DNA from 2 places in the Streptomyces sp. NPDC005791 genome. Region 2 is predicted to be linked to the other one. Evidence: riboswitches for the same ligand, from Rfam matches in the RefSeq annotation. Region 2 holds a riboswitch; the other holds the start of a gene.
What was found. A riboswitch is a leader RNA that binds a small molecule or an ion and turns the genes downstream of it on or off. The one in region 2 is predicted to bind S-adenosylmethionine.
Positions count from the first base shown of each region.

Region 1: another riboswitch for S-adenosylmethionine. It lies ahead of thrC (threonine synthase); the one in region 2 lies ahead of ACFYSH_RS21510 (aminotransferase class V-fold PLP-dependent enzyme).

Region 1 covers NZ_JBIAIP010000001.1:135,418-143,079, reverse strand. The annotation lists gene ACFYSH_RS00770 (NADase-type glycan-binding domain-containing protein) at 1-389, shown strand, start outside; gene groL (chaperonin GroEL) at 516-2,138, opposite strand; gene ACFYSH_RS00760 (cold-shock protein) at 2,503-2,709, opposite strand; gene ACFYSH_RS00755 (MoaD/ThiS family protein) at 3,140-3,415, opposite strand; gene thrC (threonine synthase) at 3,445-4,743, opposite strand; SAM riboswitch class I at 4,762-4,889, opposite strand; gene ACFYSH_RS00745 (glucosyl-3-phosphoglycerate synthase) at 5,043-5,993, shown strand; gene ACFYSH_RS00740 (trehalose-6-phosphate synthase) at 6,063-7,439, shown strand; gene otsB (trehalose-phosphatase) at 7,500-7,662, opposite strand, start outside.
Region 2 covers NZ_JBIAIP010000010.1:282,452-290,113, reverse strand. The annotation lists gene ACFYSH_RS21530 (c-type cytochrome) at 1-476, shown strand, start outside; gene ACFYSH_RS21525 (Rieske 2Fe-2S domain-containing protein) at 473-1,525, shown strand; gene ACFYSH_RS21520 (cytochrome bc complex cytochrome b subunit) at 1,522-3,147, shown strand; gene trpD (anthranilate phosphoribosyltransferase) at 3,272-4,336, shown strand; SAM riboswitch class IV at 4,421-4,538, shown strand; gene ACFYSH_RS21510 (aminotransferase class V-fold PLP-dependent enzyme) at 4,721-6,100, shown strand; gene ACFYSH_RS21505 (Lrp/AsnC ligand binding domain-containing protein) at 6,172-6,453, opposite strand; gene ACFYSH_RS21500 (rhomboid family intramembrane serine protease) at 6,450-7,199, opposite strand; gene ACFYSH_RS21495 (hypothetical protein) at 7,370-7,612, shown strand; gene ACFYSH_RS21490 (NYN domain-containing protein) at 7,650-7,662, shown strand, end outside.

The DNA of each region.
Region 1 (7,662 bases), on a different contig from region 2:
AGCTCGCCTTCGACAAGCTGAACAACACCTGGTGGGGCCCCGGGGTGGTGCAGTCCGGCGCGGGGGAGTGGATCGAGGTCGACTTCAACCAGCCCACCCGCCTGCTGGACGTGATCATCACTCCCGGCGTGTCCACCCGCCCGGACCAGCTCGGGACGTCGGCCCTTCCGCACCACCTCGTGGCGACGATCACGACGAAGGACAGCAAGATCACGACCCGCCGGCTCACCCTGGATCAGGGCACGGGCGGCCAGCGGCGCTCCTTCCGCGTCGGCGACGCCGTCAAGGTGCGCTTCACCGTCGAGTCGGCCCACGGCGCGTCCTTGGACAAGCAGGTGGCCATCGCCGAGATCGAGTTCTTCGGCCCGTCGAGCGGGGACCGCACCTGAACCGGCCGCACGGCAACCGGTAGCACAGACGCGTACGACGCCGGCCCCCGGGACGAATCCCGGGGGCCGGCGTCGTACTGGTACTACGGGTGCAGCGGGTGCTGCGTGGAGCTGCTGATCCGAGGATCAGAAGTCCATGTCACCGCCCGGCATGCCGCCCGGAGCGGCCGCGGAGGCCTTCTCCGGCTTGTCGGCGATGACGGCCTCGGTGGTGAGGAAGAGCGCGGCGATGGACGCGGCGTTCTGCAGGGCGGAGCGCGTGACCTTCGCCGGGTCGATGATGCCCTCGGCGATCATGTCGACGTACTCGCCGGTCGCGGCGTTGAGGCCGTGACCGATCGGCAGGTTGCGCACCTTCTCGACGATGACGCCACCCTCGAGACCACCGTTGACGGCGATCTGCTTGAGCGGGGCCTCCAGCGCGAGCTTCACGGCGTTGGCGCCCGTGGCCTCGTCACCGGTCAGGTCGAGCTTCTCGAAGACGGCCGAGGCCTGGAGCAGAGCCACGCCACCACCGGCGACGATGCCCTCCTCGACGGCGGCCTTGGCGTTGCGCACCGCGTCCTCGATGCGGTGCTTGCGCTCCTTGAGCTCCACCTCGGTGGCGGCGCCGGCCTTGATGACGGCCACGCCGCCGGCCAGCTTCGCGAGGCGCTCCTGGAGCTTCTCGCGGTCGTAGTCCGAGTCGGAGTTCTCGATCTCGGCACGGATCTGCTTGACGCGACCCTGCACCTGGTCGCTGTCGCCGCCACCGTCGACGATGGTCGTCTCGTCCTTGGTGATGACGACCTTGCGGGCGGTGCCGAGCAGGTCGAGGCCGGCGTTCTCGAGCTTGAGACCGACCTCCTCGGAGATGACGGTGCCACCGGTGAGGATGGCGATGTCGCCGAGCATGGCCTTGCGGCGGTCACCGAAGCCCGGAGCCTTGACGGCGACGGACTTGAAGGTGCCACGGATCTTGTTGACGACCAGCGTCGACAGGGCCTCGCCCTCGACGTCCTCCGCGATGATCAGCAGCGGCTTGCCCGACTGCATGACCTTCTCGAGCAGCGGAAGGAGGTCCTTCACGTTGCTGATCTTGGAGTTGACGATCAGGATGTACGGGTCGTCGAACGACGACTCCATGCGCTCCATGTCGGTGGCGAAGTACGCCGAGATGTAGCCCTTGTCGAAGCGCATACCCTCGGTGAGCTCGAGCTCCAGACCGAAGGTCTGGGACTCCTCGACGGTGATGACGCCTTCCTTGCCGACCTTGTCCATAGCCTCGGCGATCTTGGCGCCGATCTCGGTGTCAGCAGCGGAGATGGAGGCGGTCGAAGCGATCTGCTCCTTGGTCTCCACGTCCTTCGCCTGCTCCAGCAGAGCGGCGGAGACGGCCTCGACGGCCTTCTCGATGCCACGCTTCAGAGCCATCGGGTTGGCACCCGCGGCGACGTTGCGCAGACCCTCGCGGACGAGAGCCTGAGCGAGAACGGTGGCGGTGGTCGTGCCGTCGCCGGCGACGTCGTCCGTCTTCTTGGCGACCTCCTTGACCAGCTCCGCACCGATCTTCTCGTACGGGTCCTCGAGCTCGATCTCCTTGGCGATGGAAACACCATCGTTGGTGATCGTGGGCGCGCCCCACTTCTTCTCGAGGACGACGTTACGGCCCTTGGGGCCGAGGGTGACCTTGACGGCGTCGGCGAGCTGGTTCATCCCGCGCTCGAGACCGCGCCGTGCCTCCTCGTCGAACGCGATGATCTTGGCCATGTGAAGTGGTCCTCCCGGACAGGGGTGGATTTCTCCGGACCGGGAGGCGCCCGCGACGGACGGCCAACGTGCTCAGTGGTTCCTTGCCCCACTGGGCCTGCGGGCCTCACCGGCCCGGTCCAAGTTTCTGTCACTCTCACCTGGAGAGTGCTAACGCCAATGATTAGCACTCGACCCCTTGGAGTGCAAGCGCCTTCGGCGAGGCTCGCTGTGGGAGCGGCGGTCGGGGGACGGGCGGGCGCAGGCGTTCTCGTGCGATGTGGACGCCCCGGAGGGGCGCACGGACGCACGTGAGGCCCGTACCCCTGATGGGTGGTACGGGCCTCACGTGCGTGAGTAGTGTCGTTGGCCGACCGCGCCGAGCTCAGCCGACGGCGAGCTTGACCATGTCCGCCTGCGGCCCCTTCTGGCCCTGCGAGATCTCGAATTCAACTCGCTGACCCTCTTCGAGGGTGCGGTACCCGTCCATCTGGATCGCGCTGTAGTGGACGAAAACATCCGCACCACCGTCGACCGCGATGAAGCCGTACCCCTTCTCCGCGTTGAACCACTTGACGGTGCCCTGAGCCATGCCTAACTCCCCTATTACTGGCCCTTGCACGAGCCCGCACTTCGCGGGCCCGGGTCAGAACTCACCCTCCGACAGGAGAGGGTGGCGTACGCCGGAACGCGTCGACCGCGGCCGAATGTATCTGCCCAACTGCCCTCTGCAACAGGTCAATCGGACGAGAAATCCGGGCACGCGCGAGCGCACGCATGAGGGCAAGTCATAGGATTCCGGGGCAAGTCGGGCCGGACAAAGGCCACTTACGCCACAAGGAGTGCACTCACTTTGGCTACTTCTTGTCGCGGCCGGGCGCGTTCTCATACGCGGGCGGCGCGGGCAGCGGCGGGGACTTCCCCAACTGTACCCCGCTCAACCATACAGAATGGCCCCCTCCGCTTCTCTCGCGGAGGGGGCCGTTCTGTTCACTCTGAGCGGCCGGCGGCCCGGCCGCTCCTCAGCCTCCGGCGACGGCCGGGATGATCGAGACGCCCGCGCCGTCCGGGGTCGCCGCGTCCAGGCCGCCCTCGAAGCGCACGTCGTCGTCGTTGACGTACACGTTGACGAAACGGCGCAGCTTGCCCTGGTCGTCCAGGACGCGGGCGCCGATGCCCGGGTGGTTCTGCTCCAGGGACGCGAGGACCTCGGAGAGGGTCGCACCCTCGGCCGGGACCTCGGCCTGACCGCCCGTGTAGGTGCGGAGGATGGTGGGGATACGGACCTTGACGCTCATGTGGGTGCCTTCCTCGGTCTCTCGGGTGGTCAGTTGGCGGCTGCGAGGCCCGCGTCGCGGAACGCGTCCAGGCTCGGCCGGATCGTCGCGGACAGACCGGTCGTCGGGGCCACCGCGTCGAGCGTCTTCAGCCCGTCGCCGGTGTTCAGGACGACGGTGGTCAGTGTCGGGTCGAGCAGTCCCGCGTCGATCAGCTTCTTCGTCACACCGACCGTCACCCCGCCCGCCGTCTCGGCGAAGATGCCCTCGGTGCGGGCCAGCAGCTTGATCGCATCGACGACCTGCTCGTCGTCGACGTCCTCGACGGCTCCGCCGGTGCGCCGGGCGATGTCCAGGACGTAGGGGCCGTCGGCCGGGTTGCCGATCGCCAGGGACTTGGCGATGGTGTTCGGCTTCTGCGGGCGCACGACGTCGTGGCCGGCCTTGAAGGCGGTGGAGACCGGGGAGCAGCCCTCGGCCTGTGCGCCGAAGATCTTGTACGGCTTGTCCTCGACGAGGCCGAGCTTGATCAGCTCCTGCAGACCCTTGTCGATCTTCGTGAGCTGTGAGCCGGACGCGATCGGGATCACGAGCTGGTCGGGCAGCTGCCAGCCGAGCTGCTCGCAGATCTCGTAGGCCAGGGTCTTGGAGCCCTCGCCGTAGTACGGCCGCAGGTTGACGTTGACGAAGCCCCAGCCCTCGCCGAGCGGGTCGCCGATGAGCTCCGAGCAGAAGCGGTTGACGTCGTCGTAATTGCCCTCGATGCCGACCAGTTCGCCGCCGTACACCGCGGCCATGACGACCTTGCCCTGCTCCAGGTCGTGCGGGATGAACACACAGGAGCGGAAGCCGGCGCGGGCCGCGGCGGCGCCCACCGCGCCGGCGAGGTTGCCGGTGGAGGAGCAGGAGAGGGTGGTGAATCCGAAGGCGCGTGCGGCCTCGACGGCGATGGCGACGACACGGTCCTTGAAGGAGTGCGTCGGGTTGCCGGAGTCGTCCTTGACGTACAGACCGCCGGTCACGCCCAGCTCGCGGGCGAGGTTGTCGGCCTTGACCAGCTTCGTGAAGCCGGGGTTGATGTTGGGCTTGTCCGCGACATCGGAGGGGACGGGCAGCAGCGGCGCATAGCGCCAGATGTTGTTCGGACCCTCGGCGATGCGCTTCTTCAGCTCTTCGGGGGAGCCGCTCGGCAGGTCGTACGCCACTTCGAGCGGCCCGAAACAGGACGCGCAGGCGAAAATGGGGCCGAGGTCGAAACGCTCGCCGCATTCGCGGCAGGAAAGTGCTGCGGCGGGACCGAGGTCCACGGCGGAAGAATTGGTGTTCGCTGCAACTGTCTGCACGGCCATGATGGCGGAGGCCCTTTCTCCTCATCTTCCTTGCGACGTATTTCGCCGCAAGACGGAATTGGCACCTTCCCCACCGTGACCTCGCGGTCGGCAGGAGGGTTGCCGGGACTTCAACGGGCCGTTCCCTCAGTCCCTCTGGATGAGCGCTATGGCACCGGACCATGGGTCCGGGCGTTTTTTCGCGGACCGACCCCGAGATGCGAGGGTCGTCCGCGTTGTTCAAGACTGTAACCGAAGCACTGGACGGTTGAGATAGTCGTCCGAACCGCGAGATGGATCACATACAGGGAGTATCGACCGTGCTGGAAGAGGTGGAATGCTGGCTGACCAGGCGTTCCTGGTCCGCCGCCGACCGCCCGCTCGACCGGCTCACGGCCGCGCGGGCGAAGGATCCGCACCGCTCGCGCGTGAGCGTCGTGCTGCCCGCTCTGAACGAGGAGGCGACGGTCGGCACGATCGTCGCGGAGATCCGGCGCGAGCTGATGGAGAAGGTCCAGCTCGTCGACGAGCTGGTGGTGATCGATTCCGGATCCACCGACGCCACCGCCGAGGAGGCGCGGCGGGCCGGCGCCCGGGTCGTGCACCGGGACGCGATCCTGCCGCGGATACCCGCCCTGCCCGGCAAGGGCGAGGTCCTGTGGCGATCACTCCTGGTGACCAGCGGGGAGATCGTCTGCTTCGTCGACGCGGACCTCAGGGACTTCTCCGCAGAGGTCGTCTCCGGGATCGTCGGCCCGTTGCTGACCGACCCCTCGGTGCACCTCGTCAAGGCCATGTACGACCGCCCGCTGGGCGAAGTCGCAGGCCAGGGCGGCCGGGTGACCGAGCTGGTGGCGCGCCCCCTGCTGAATCTGCACTGGCCCCGCCTGGCAGGTTTCGTCCAGCCGCTGGGCGGCGAATACGCGGTGCGGCGCTCCCTGCTGGAGCGGCTCCCCTTCCCGGTCGGTTACGGAGTGGAGCTGGGACTCCTCGTCGACGCGCTGCACACGGTCGGCCTGGACGCGCTGGCGCAGGTCGACGTCGGGGTACGCAAACACCGCCACCAGGACGGTCAGGCCCTCGGCCGGATGGCCGCCGCGATCTACCGCACGGCGCAGCTGAGGCTGTCCCGGGGACCGCTCGTACGGCCCGAGATCATCCAGTTCGAGCGGGGCCCCGACGGTTTCCTCCCGCACACCCATGCGGTGGACACGGAGGAAAGGCCGCCCATGGGGGACATACCCGAGTACGCGTCGCGGAGTGCGGCGTAACGGTTCTTCGGGCCGCCTCCACGGTCACCTCACGTTTGGAGGCTTCCGTTACGGGCTAGGTTCGGGTACATGGTCTCCGAGCACTCCGCCCAGGTCCTCGTCGCGTCCAACCGCGGCCCCGTGTCGTACGCGCTGCGGGAGGACGGCACGCTCGACTCGAAGCGGGGCGGGGGCGGACTCGTCTCCGGCCTCAGCGCCGTCGACGACAAGCTGTGGGTGTGCGCCGCCCTGAGCGACGGTGACCGCGAGGCGGTCCGGCGCGGGGTGTCCGAGCCCGGCGTCCGGATGCTCGACATCGACGCCGGGGTCCACGCCGACGCGTACAACGGCATCGCCAACTCGGTGCTCTGGTTCGTCCACCACATGATCTACCAGACGCCGCTGGAGCCCGTCTTCGACGCGGAGTTCCGCCGGCAGTGGGCGTCCTACGAGGCGTACAACCGGGCCTTCGCCCAGGCGCTGGCCGAGGAGGCGGGCGAGGGCGCCGCCGTCCTGGTGCAGGACTACCACCTCTCACTGGTCCCCGGCATACTGCGCGAGCTGCGCCCCGACCTGCGGATCGGGCACTTCTCGCACACCCCCTGGGCGCCCGTCGACTACTTCCGGCTGCTGCCCGACGACATCGGCGAGCAGCTGCTCAAGGGCATCCTGGGTGCCGACCGCGCCGCCTTCCTGACCCGCCGCTGGGCGGACGCCTTCATCGGCTGCTGCACGGAGATCCTCGGCGGCACCGGCCACACCCGCATCGGGGTGCACGGACTGGGCGCCGACGCGGACTTCCTGCGCCGCCGCTCCCGCGAGACGGACGTGGACGAGCGCATGGAGGTCCTGCGGGAGCAGGTGGGCGCGGACCGGCGCACGATCGTACGGGTGGACCGCACGGAGCTCTCCAAGAACATCGTCCGCGGGCTGCACGCCTACCGGGCGCTGCTGGAAGAGCGCCCCGAGTGGCGGGAACGCGTGGTGCACATCGCCTTCGCCTACCCCTCGCGGCAGGACCTCGCGGTCTACCGCGACTACACGGCGGAGGTCCAGCGGGTCGCCGACACGATCAACGCGGACTTCGGCACGGAGGGCTGGACCCCTGTCCTACTCCAGGTCGACGACGACTTCGCCCGCTCCCTGGCGGCGTACCGGCTGGCCGACGTGGCCCTGGTCAACCCGATCCGCGACGGCATGAACCTCGTCGCCAAGGAGGTCCCCGTCGTCTCGGACCACGGCTGCGCGCTCGTGCTGTCCCGGGAGGCCGGGGCGTACGAGGAGCTGGGCGAGGACGCGATCGTGGTCAACCCGTACGACGTGTCGGCCACGGCGACGGCGCTGCACGAGGCGCTCACGATGGACCGCGACGAGCGGGGCGCCCGCTCGAAGCGCCTGGCCACCGCCGCGACGGCGCTGCCCCCGCAGCAGTGGTTCCTGGACCAGCTGGACGCGCTGCGGGGTTAGGGCGTGTTTCGAAAGTAGCGCCGTCCGCCCGACAGGCAGGCGGGACTTTCGAAACACGCCCTAGGGCTGGGTGAGCCGCCGGGCCAGGTCCCCCAGCAGCTCCGCCACCGCCGAGGGGCCCGGCAGCAACAGGTCGGCGCGATCGGCGAGTTCGGGGACCTCGGTGCCGCTGCACACCAGCAGGCCCGCGACGCCCTGGGTGCGGAGCTTCTCCACCGCGGCG
Region 2 (7,662 bases):
AGGCCGAGATCGACCAGCTCGCGGCATACGTCGCGTCCCTGGGCGCCGGTCCGATCACGCCGACCGAAAGCCAGGTCGACCCCGCGGGCGCGGACGTGGCCAAGGGCGGCGACCTGTTCCGCAACAACTGCGCGCAGTGTCACAACTTCACGGGCAAGGGTGGTGCGCTGACGGAAGGCAAGTTCGCCCCTGACCTCGAAGGCGTGAGCCCGAAGCACATCTACGAGGCCATGCAGACCGGCCCGCAGAGCATGCCCTCCTTCCCGGACAGCACCATGCCGGAGCAGCAGAAGAAGGACATCATCGCGTACGTCCAGACCGTCAACGGCAACAATTCCGAGAGCCCCGGCGGGCTCGCGCTCGGTGGTCTCGGCCCCGTCAGCGAAGGTCTCTTCGGCTGGATCTTCGGCCTGGGCGGCCTGATCGCCATCGCCGTATGGGTCGCGGCCCACACCGCTAAGGCCAAGAAGTCATGAGTAGCCAACAGATTCCAGAAGAGAACCTGCCGGTAGAGCAGGGCACCGCGCACGGCGCGGTAGAGGGTGCGGGCGACCCGTTCGCCGACCCGGGGCTGCCGGCCCACAAGCCGCGCATCCAGGACATCGACGAACGGGCCGCGAACCGCTCCGAGCGAGCCGTCGCCTTCATGTTCACGCTGTCCATGCTGGCGACGGTCGGCTTCATCGCCTCCTACGTCATCTTCCCGGTCGACAAGATCGTCTACATCTGGCCGTTCGGCCACGTGAGCGCGCTGAACTTCTCCCTGGGTCTGACCCTGGGCCTGGCGCTCTTCCTCATCGGCGCGGGGGCCGTCCACTGGGCGCGCACCCTGATGTCCGACGTGGAGGTCGCCGACGACCGGCACGCCATCGAGGCGACGCCTGAGGTCAAGGCCAAGGTCATGGCCGACTTCGCGGCCGGTGCCCAGGAGTCCGCGATCGGGCGGCGGAAGCTGATCCGCAACACCATGTTCGGTGCGCTGGCCCTGGTGCCGCTCTCCGGTGTGGTGCTGCTGCGCGACCTCGGTCCGCTGCCGGAGAAGAAGCTCCGCAAGACCATGTGGGCCAAGGGCAAGCAGCTCGTCAACATGAACACCATGGAGCCGCTGCGTCCCGAGGACGTCGTCGTCGGTTCGCTGACCTTCGCCATGCCCGAGGGCCTGGAGGAGGACGCGCACGACTTCCAGACGCAGATCGCCAAGGCCGCCCTGATGATCATCCGCATCGAGCCGGAGAACATCAAGGACCCGCGGGAGCGCGAGTGGGCCCACGAGGGAATCGTGGCCTTCTCCAAGATCTGCACCCACGTCGGCTGCCCGATCAGCCTGTACGAGCAGCAGACGCATCACGTGCTCTGCCCGTGCCACCAGTCCACCTTCGACCTCTCCGACGGCGCCCGCGTCATCTTCGGTCCGGCCGGTCACCCCCTTCCGCAGCTGCAGATCGGCGTGAACAGCGAGGGCAACCTCGAGGCGCTCGGTGACTTCGAAGAGCCCGTCGGTCCTGCCTTCTGGGAGCGCGGATGAGTACTGCGACGGAAACACAGCGCAAGGCGCCCGCCGGTGAGCGGGTGGCCGACTGGGCGGACGGCCGGCTGGGCATCTACGGCCTGGCCAAGGCCAACATGCGCAAGATCTTCCCGGACCACTGGTCCTTCATGCTGGGTGAGATCTGCCTGTACAGCTTCATCATCATCATCCTCACGGGTGTGTATCTGACGCTGTTCTTCAACCCGAGCATGAACGAGGTCGTGTACCACGGCTCGTACGAGCCGATGCAGGGCATCCGGATGTCCGCGGCCTACGCCTCGACGCTGGACATCAGCTTCGACGTCCGCGGTGGTCTGCTGGTCCGCCAGATCCACCACTGGGCCGCGATCATCTTCCTCGCCGGCATGTTCGTGCACATGTTCCGGGTGTTCTTCACCGGGGCGTACCGCAAGCCGCGTGAGATCAACTGGCTGTTCGGCTTCCTGCTGTTCGTGCTCGGTATGTTCACCGGGTTCACCGGCTACTCGCTCCCGGACGACCTGCTCTCCGGTACGGGTGTGCGCTTCACACAGGGCGCGATCCTGTCGATGCCGATCGTCGGCACGTACATCTCGATGTTCCTGTTCGGCGGGGAGTTCCCCGGTACGGACATCATCTCGAGGTTCTACTCGATCCACATCCTGCTGCTGCCGGGCATCATGCTCGGGCTCGTGGTCGGCCACCTCATCCTGGTCTTCTTCCACAAGCACACGCAGTTCGCCGGCCCGGGCAAGACGAACAAGAACGTCGTCGGCATGCCGCTGCTGCCGGTGTACATGGCCAAGGCCGGAGGCTTCTTCTTCCTGGTCTTCGGCTTCATCGCGATCCTCTCCGCGATCGCCACGATCAACCCGATCTGGGCGCTCGGCCCGTACCGTCCCGACCAGGTGTCCACGGGCGCCCAGCCGGACTGGTACATGGGCTTCGCGGAAGGCTTCGTCCGTGTGATGCCCGGCTGGGAGATCAACCTCTGGGGCCACACACTGGTCCTGGGCGTGCTCATCCCGCTGGTGCTGTTCGGTGTCGTCCTCGGGGCGCTCGCGCTCTACCCGTTCATCGAGTCGTGGATCACCGGCGACAAGCGCGAGCACCACATCCTGGACCGTCCGCGCAACGCTCCGACCCGCACCGGGCTGGGTGTCGCCTGGGTGACGATCTACTTCGTCATGCTGATCGGCGGCGGCAACGACATCTGGGCGACCCACTTCCACCTGTCGCTCAACGCGATCAGCTGGTTCGTACGGATCGCCTTCTTCGTCGGCCCGGTCCTCGCGTTCATCGTCACCCGGCGGATCTGCCTCGGCCTCCAGCGCCGCGACAAGGAGAAGGTGCTGCACGGACGCGAGTCCGGCACCATCAAGCGCCTGCCGCACGGTGAGTTCGTGGAGATCCACGAGCCGCTCAGCCAGGAGCAGCTGCACACGCTCACGGCGCACGAGCAGTACAAGCCGCTCGAGCTCGGCCCGACGGTCGACAAGAACGGTGTCCAGCGCAAGCCGTCGGCGCTGCAGAGGCTGCGGGCCAGGCTCAGCAAGAGCTACTACGGCGAGAACAACCAGATCGCCAAGCCCACTGCCGAGGAGTACAAGGAGATCACCAGCGGCCACGGCCACCACTGATCACCTCAGCTGACCGCCACAGCGGGAGCCCCGTCCATCCGATGGACGGGGCTCTTCGCTGCCCCGGGGCCTGGATAGGGTGGGAGGCATCCTTGTATCGGCTGTGGACCCCCAGGAGCGGACCATGAACGTGGTGACCCAGGACGGCGGCGACAGCGTGGCGGCCCGGACCTGGCCCGGCGTGCTGACACCCCTCCTGCGAGGCGAGCACCTCGGCGCGGACGACACCGCGTGGGCCATGGACCGCATCATGAGCGGCGAGGCCACGGACGTCCAGATCGCCGGATTCGCGATCGCGCTGCGCGCCAAGGGCGAGACCGTCGACGAGGTCACCGGACTCGTCCGCGCCATGTACGAACACGCCCACACCATCGATGTGCCCGGCCGTACGGTCGACATCGTGGGGACCGGCGGCGACATGGCCAAGACGGTCAACATCTCCACCATGTCGGCGATCGTCGTCGCGGGGACGGGCGCGAAGGTCGTCAAGCACGGCAACCGCGCCTCCTCGTCGGCGAGCGGCGCCTCCGACGTGCTGGAGAAGCTCGGCGTCAATCTCGAACTGACGCCGCAGCGCGTCGTCGCCGTCGCCGAGGAAGCGGGCATCACCTTCTGCTTCGCGGTGAAGTTCCACCCCGCCCTGCGGCACGCGGCCAGGGCGCGCAAGGAACTCGGCACGCAGACCACCTTCAACATTCTGGGCCCGCTCACCAACCCGGCCCGGGTGCGCTCGCAGGCGATCGGGGTCGCCGACCCCAGGATGGCGCCCATCGTCGCGGGCGTGCTGGCGGACCGGGGGAATTCGGCGCTCGTCTTCCGGGGCGACGACGGCCTCGACGAGCTGACCACCACGGCCACGTCGCGGGTCTGGATCGTCCGCGACGGCACCGTCCGCGAGGAGGCCTTCGACCCACGGGACGTCGGCCTCGACCTGGTTCCCGTCGAGGCGCTGCGTGGCGCGGACTCCTCGTACAACGCGGATGTGGCCCGTCGGCTGCTCGACGGGGAGACCGGCGCCGTACGTGACGCCGTGCTGCTCAACTCCGCTGCCGCGCTGGTCGCGCTGGACCCGGGCGAGGGCACTCTCGACGAGCAGCTCGCCGCCAAGATCGCACGGGCCGCCGAGTCGATCGACTCGGGTGCGGCCAAGCGGGCGCTGGAGCGCTGGGTGGCATCCAGTAACGCCTGAACCGGACCGGGAGAACCTGGGGCGCGGTCCGCATCGCGGACTGCGCCCTTGCGTGTCGCCGTGGGTATGGCAAGATGCTGCGCAGGTCATGAGTGACAGCGACTACGGCCCCGGCCCGCTGTCCGGCAACCCTCCGTCCGTGGCGGGGTGCCCCGGGTGAAGACCAGGCCGCAGGCAGCGAGGTCTGTGGCAAGCGCGGGCCCCTCGGCATCGTCGTATGCCACCCCTTGGGGTCCTGGTCCCAGGGAGCCTCTTGTGAGCAAGCGAATGCGATAGGGCGCGACGCCCTCCTCCGCACACCCCTTTCTTCTTTCCTTCCCGCGCCGCTGCGTCCTGTCGGATCGCCGTCGCGAGGATCTCGCCTGCCTTTCACGGGAGTTCGCCATGTCTGTCTCCACCGCTGCCGTCGACCAGTCCGTTTGTGCCCCGCTGCCGGTTCTGGGAGCTGATGTCACGGTTCCGCTGGTGACGGGCGGAGACGTCACGTATGCGGCGCTGGACTATGCGGCCAGCGCCCCGGCGCTCCAGCGGGTGTGGGACGACGTGGCTGCCTACGCCCCGTACTACGGCAGCGTGCACCGCGGTGCCGGATACCTCTCGCAGCTCTCCACCGACCTGTTCGAGAGCAGCCGGGTGACCGTCGCGGAGTTCCTCGGCTGCCGCGCGGACGACCAGGTGGTCTTCACCCGCTCGACGACCGACTCCCTCAACCTGCTGGCCGCCGCGCTGCCCGCCGACTGCCAGGTGTTCGTGTTCGAGACCGAGCACCACGCCTCGCTGCTGCCCTGGCGCGACGCCCGGGTGACCTGCCTCGACGCCCCCCGCACCCCTGACCAGGCGGTCGCCACGCTGGAGCGGGCCCTGGCCGACCGGGAGCCCTACGGCCCCGCGCTGGTCTGCGTCACGGGCGCGTCCAACGTCACCGGTGAGCTGTGGCCGGTGAGGGAACTGGCGGCCGCGGCCCACGCCCACGGGGCGCGGATCGTGCTCGACGCGGCTCAGCTGGCGCCTCATCACCCGGTGGACATCACCGAACTGGACGTCGACTGGGTGGCCTTCTCCGGACACAAGCTGTACGCCCCCTTCGGCTCGGGGGTCCTCGCGGGCCGGGCCGACTGGCTGGTGGACGCGGAGCCGTACCTCGCGGGCGGCGGCGCCTCCCGCAAGGTCGCCCGGCGCACCGACGGCGGAGTGGACGTCGAGTGGCACACCACCGCGGCCCGCCACGAGGCCGGATCGCCCAACGTCATCGGTGTCTACTCCATCGCCTCCGCCTGCAAGGCGCTGACCGAGGCCGGGTTCGACCGGCTGGTCACGCGGGAGCAGCAGTTGGTGACCCGGGTCCGCGAGGGCCTCGCCGAGGTCTCTGACGTCAAGGTGCTCTCCCTGTTCGGTGACGACGCCCCGAGGGTCGGCGTCATCTCCTTCGTGGTCGAGGGGTGGAACAGCTCGCACTTCGCCGCCGCGCTCTCCGCCGAGTACGGCATCGGGGTGCGCGACGGACTGTTCTGCGCCCACCCGCTGGTGCGGACCCTGCTGGGCAGCGAGCCGCAGGAGCCGGGTGAATGCGGCGCGCCGGAGGCCGCCCCGGGGGAGAGGTCCTTGAACGCCATCCGGGTCAGCTTCGGAGCCGGCACGCCGGACGAGCACATCGAGCGGTTCCTGGGGGCGGTCCGGGAGCTGGTGAGCAAGGGTGCCCGCTGGAGCTACCGCACCGAGGAGGGCCGGTGCGTGCCCGACCGCGGCGCCGTCGCACAGGTCTGAACGGTCCGGACAGGGCTCCGGCCGGGGACGGAGGCGTCCCGCCCCGTCCCCGGCCGGAGCCGTAGGCCGTGTCAGCCGTCGAGACCGATGGCGAAGGCCGCCTCGAGGTCGTGCTGCGAGTACGTGCGGAAGGCGACGTGGGTATCGGTACCCTCGACGCCCGGGATCTTGCTGATCCGACCCGGGATGACATCGGCCAGATCGTCGTGCCGGGCCACCCGGACCATGGCGATCAGGTCGTACGTACCGGTGACCGAGAAGACCTCGCTGACACTGTCCAGCGCGGCGATGGCCTCGGCGATCTCGGGAATCCGGTCCACGCTGGTTTTGATGAGCACGATCGCGGTGATCACGGCTGGCTTTCTCCCTCAGTGGCCGTGGCTGGAGACTTCACCTTAATACCCCGGAACCGCACCCAGGCGTAGAGGAACCCGGCCGCGAAACCCGCCACGTGCGCGAGGTACGCCACGCCCGGGCCGCTGCCCGCCCTCTGGGCCGCCAGCCACTGCAGGACGAACCAGAACACGAGCACGATCCAGGCGGGGAAGCGCAGCGGAAGGAAGAAGAGGAAGGGGAAGAGGCTGGTGACACGGGCTCTGGGGAAGAGGTAGAGGAACGCGCCGAGCACCGCGGAGATCGCGCCCGACGCGCCGACCAGCGTCTGGTCGGAATCCGCGTGCACCACCGCGTAGGCCACCAGGGCGAAGTAACCGCACGCGACGTAGAAGAGGGCGAACCCGGTCCGGCCCATGCGCTCCTCGGCCATCGCGCCGAACACGTAGAGGAAGAGCATGTTGCCCAGGAGGTGCAGCCAGCTTCCGTGCACGAAGAGCGCGGTCAGTGGGGTCAGGGCCGTGCGGGCGGAGCCCTCCATCAGCTCGTCGGGAATCACACCCCACCGCTCGAAGTACCCGGCCTGCGCGGCCAAAAGCGCGTCCCCGGCACCGTAGGCGGGGTTGAACCCGGAGAGCGGGCTGGTCAGGAACACCGCGCAGCACAGGGCCATGAGTCCGTACGTGACCGGGGCGCCCCCCGCCGCGGCCGCCGCTCCCAGTTCCCTGGCTCGCTCCCGCCAGCCGACTTCCCGCCAATCGATCACGTACAGAGCATGACGCACCCGTCGAGAACAGGGCAGACCGCCTCGCCGTGCCGACAGGTATGCGCGAGGCCGTAGGGTTGCGGCAGGACATCCGCAGTTCGACGGCGCACCGCGAGATCGAAGACCTGGGCACGCACAGGGCTCGACGAACGACGAAAGAGGACGCAACGATGACGACGGTTCCCCAGCCGACGGACGGGACCCGCTGGCGCTGCACGCTCTGCGGCAATCTCACCCGTTTCGATGTGACCCGTTCCTCGAAGGTCGTGGAGTACGTGCATCTCGACCTGGCCGGGGAGTCGAGTGTCGAGGAGCGCGAGGTGGTCAGTGAGACCATCGAGTCGGTGCGCTGTCGTTGGTGCAACGCCGTGGACCAGATCGAGCTGGTCGACCGGCCTGGTGCCGGCTCCTGACGGAGCCGTGCGGACAGACATATTGGGGTGATGGATGGTGGAGCAGCCGA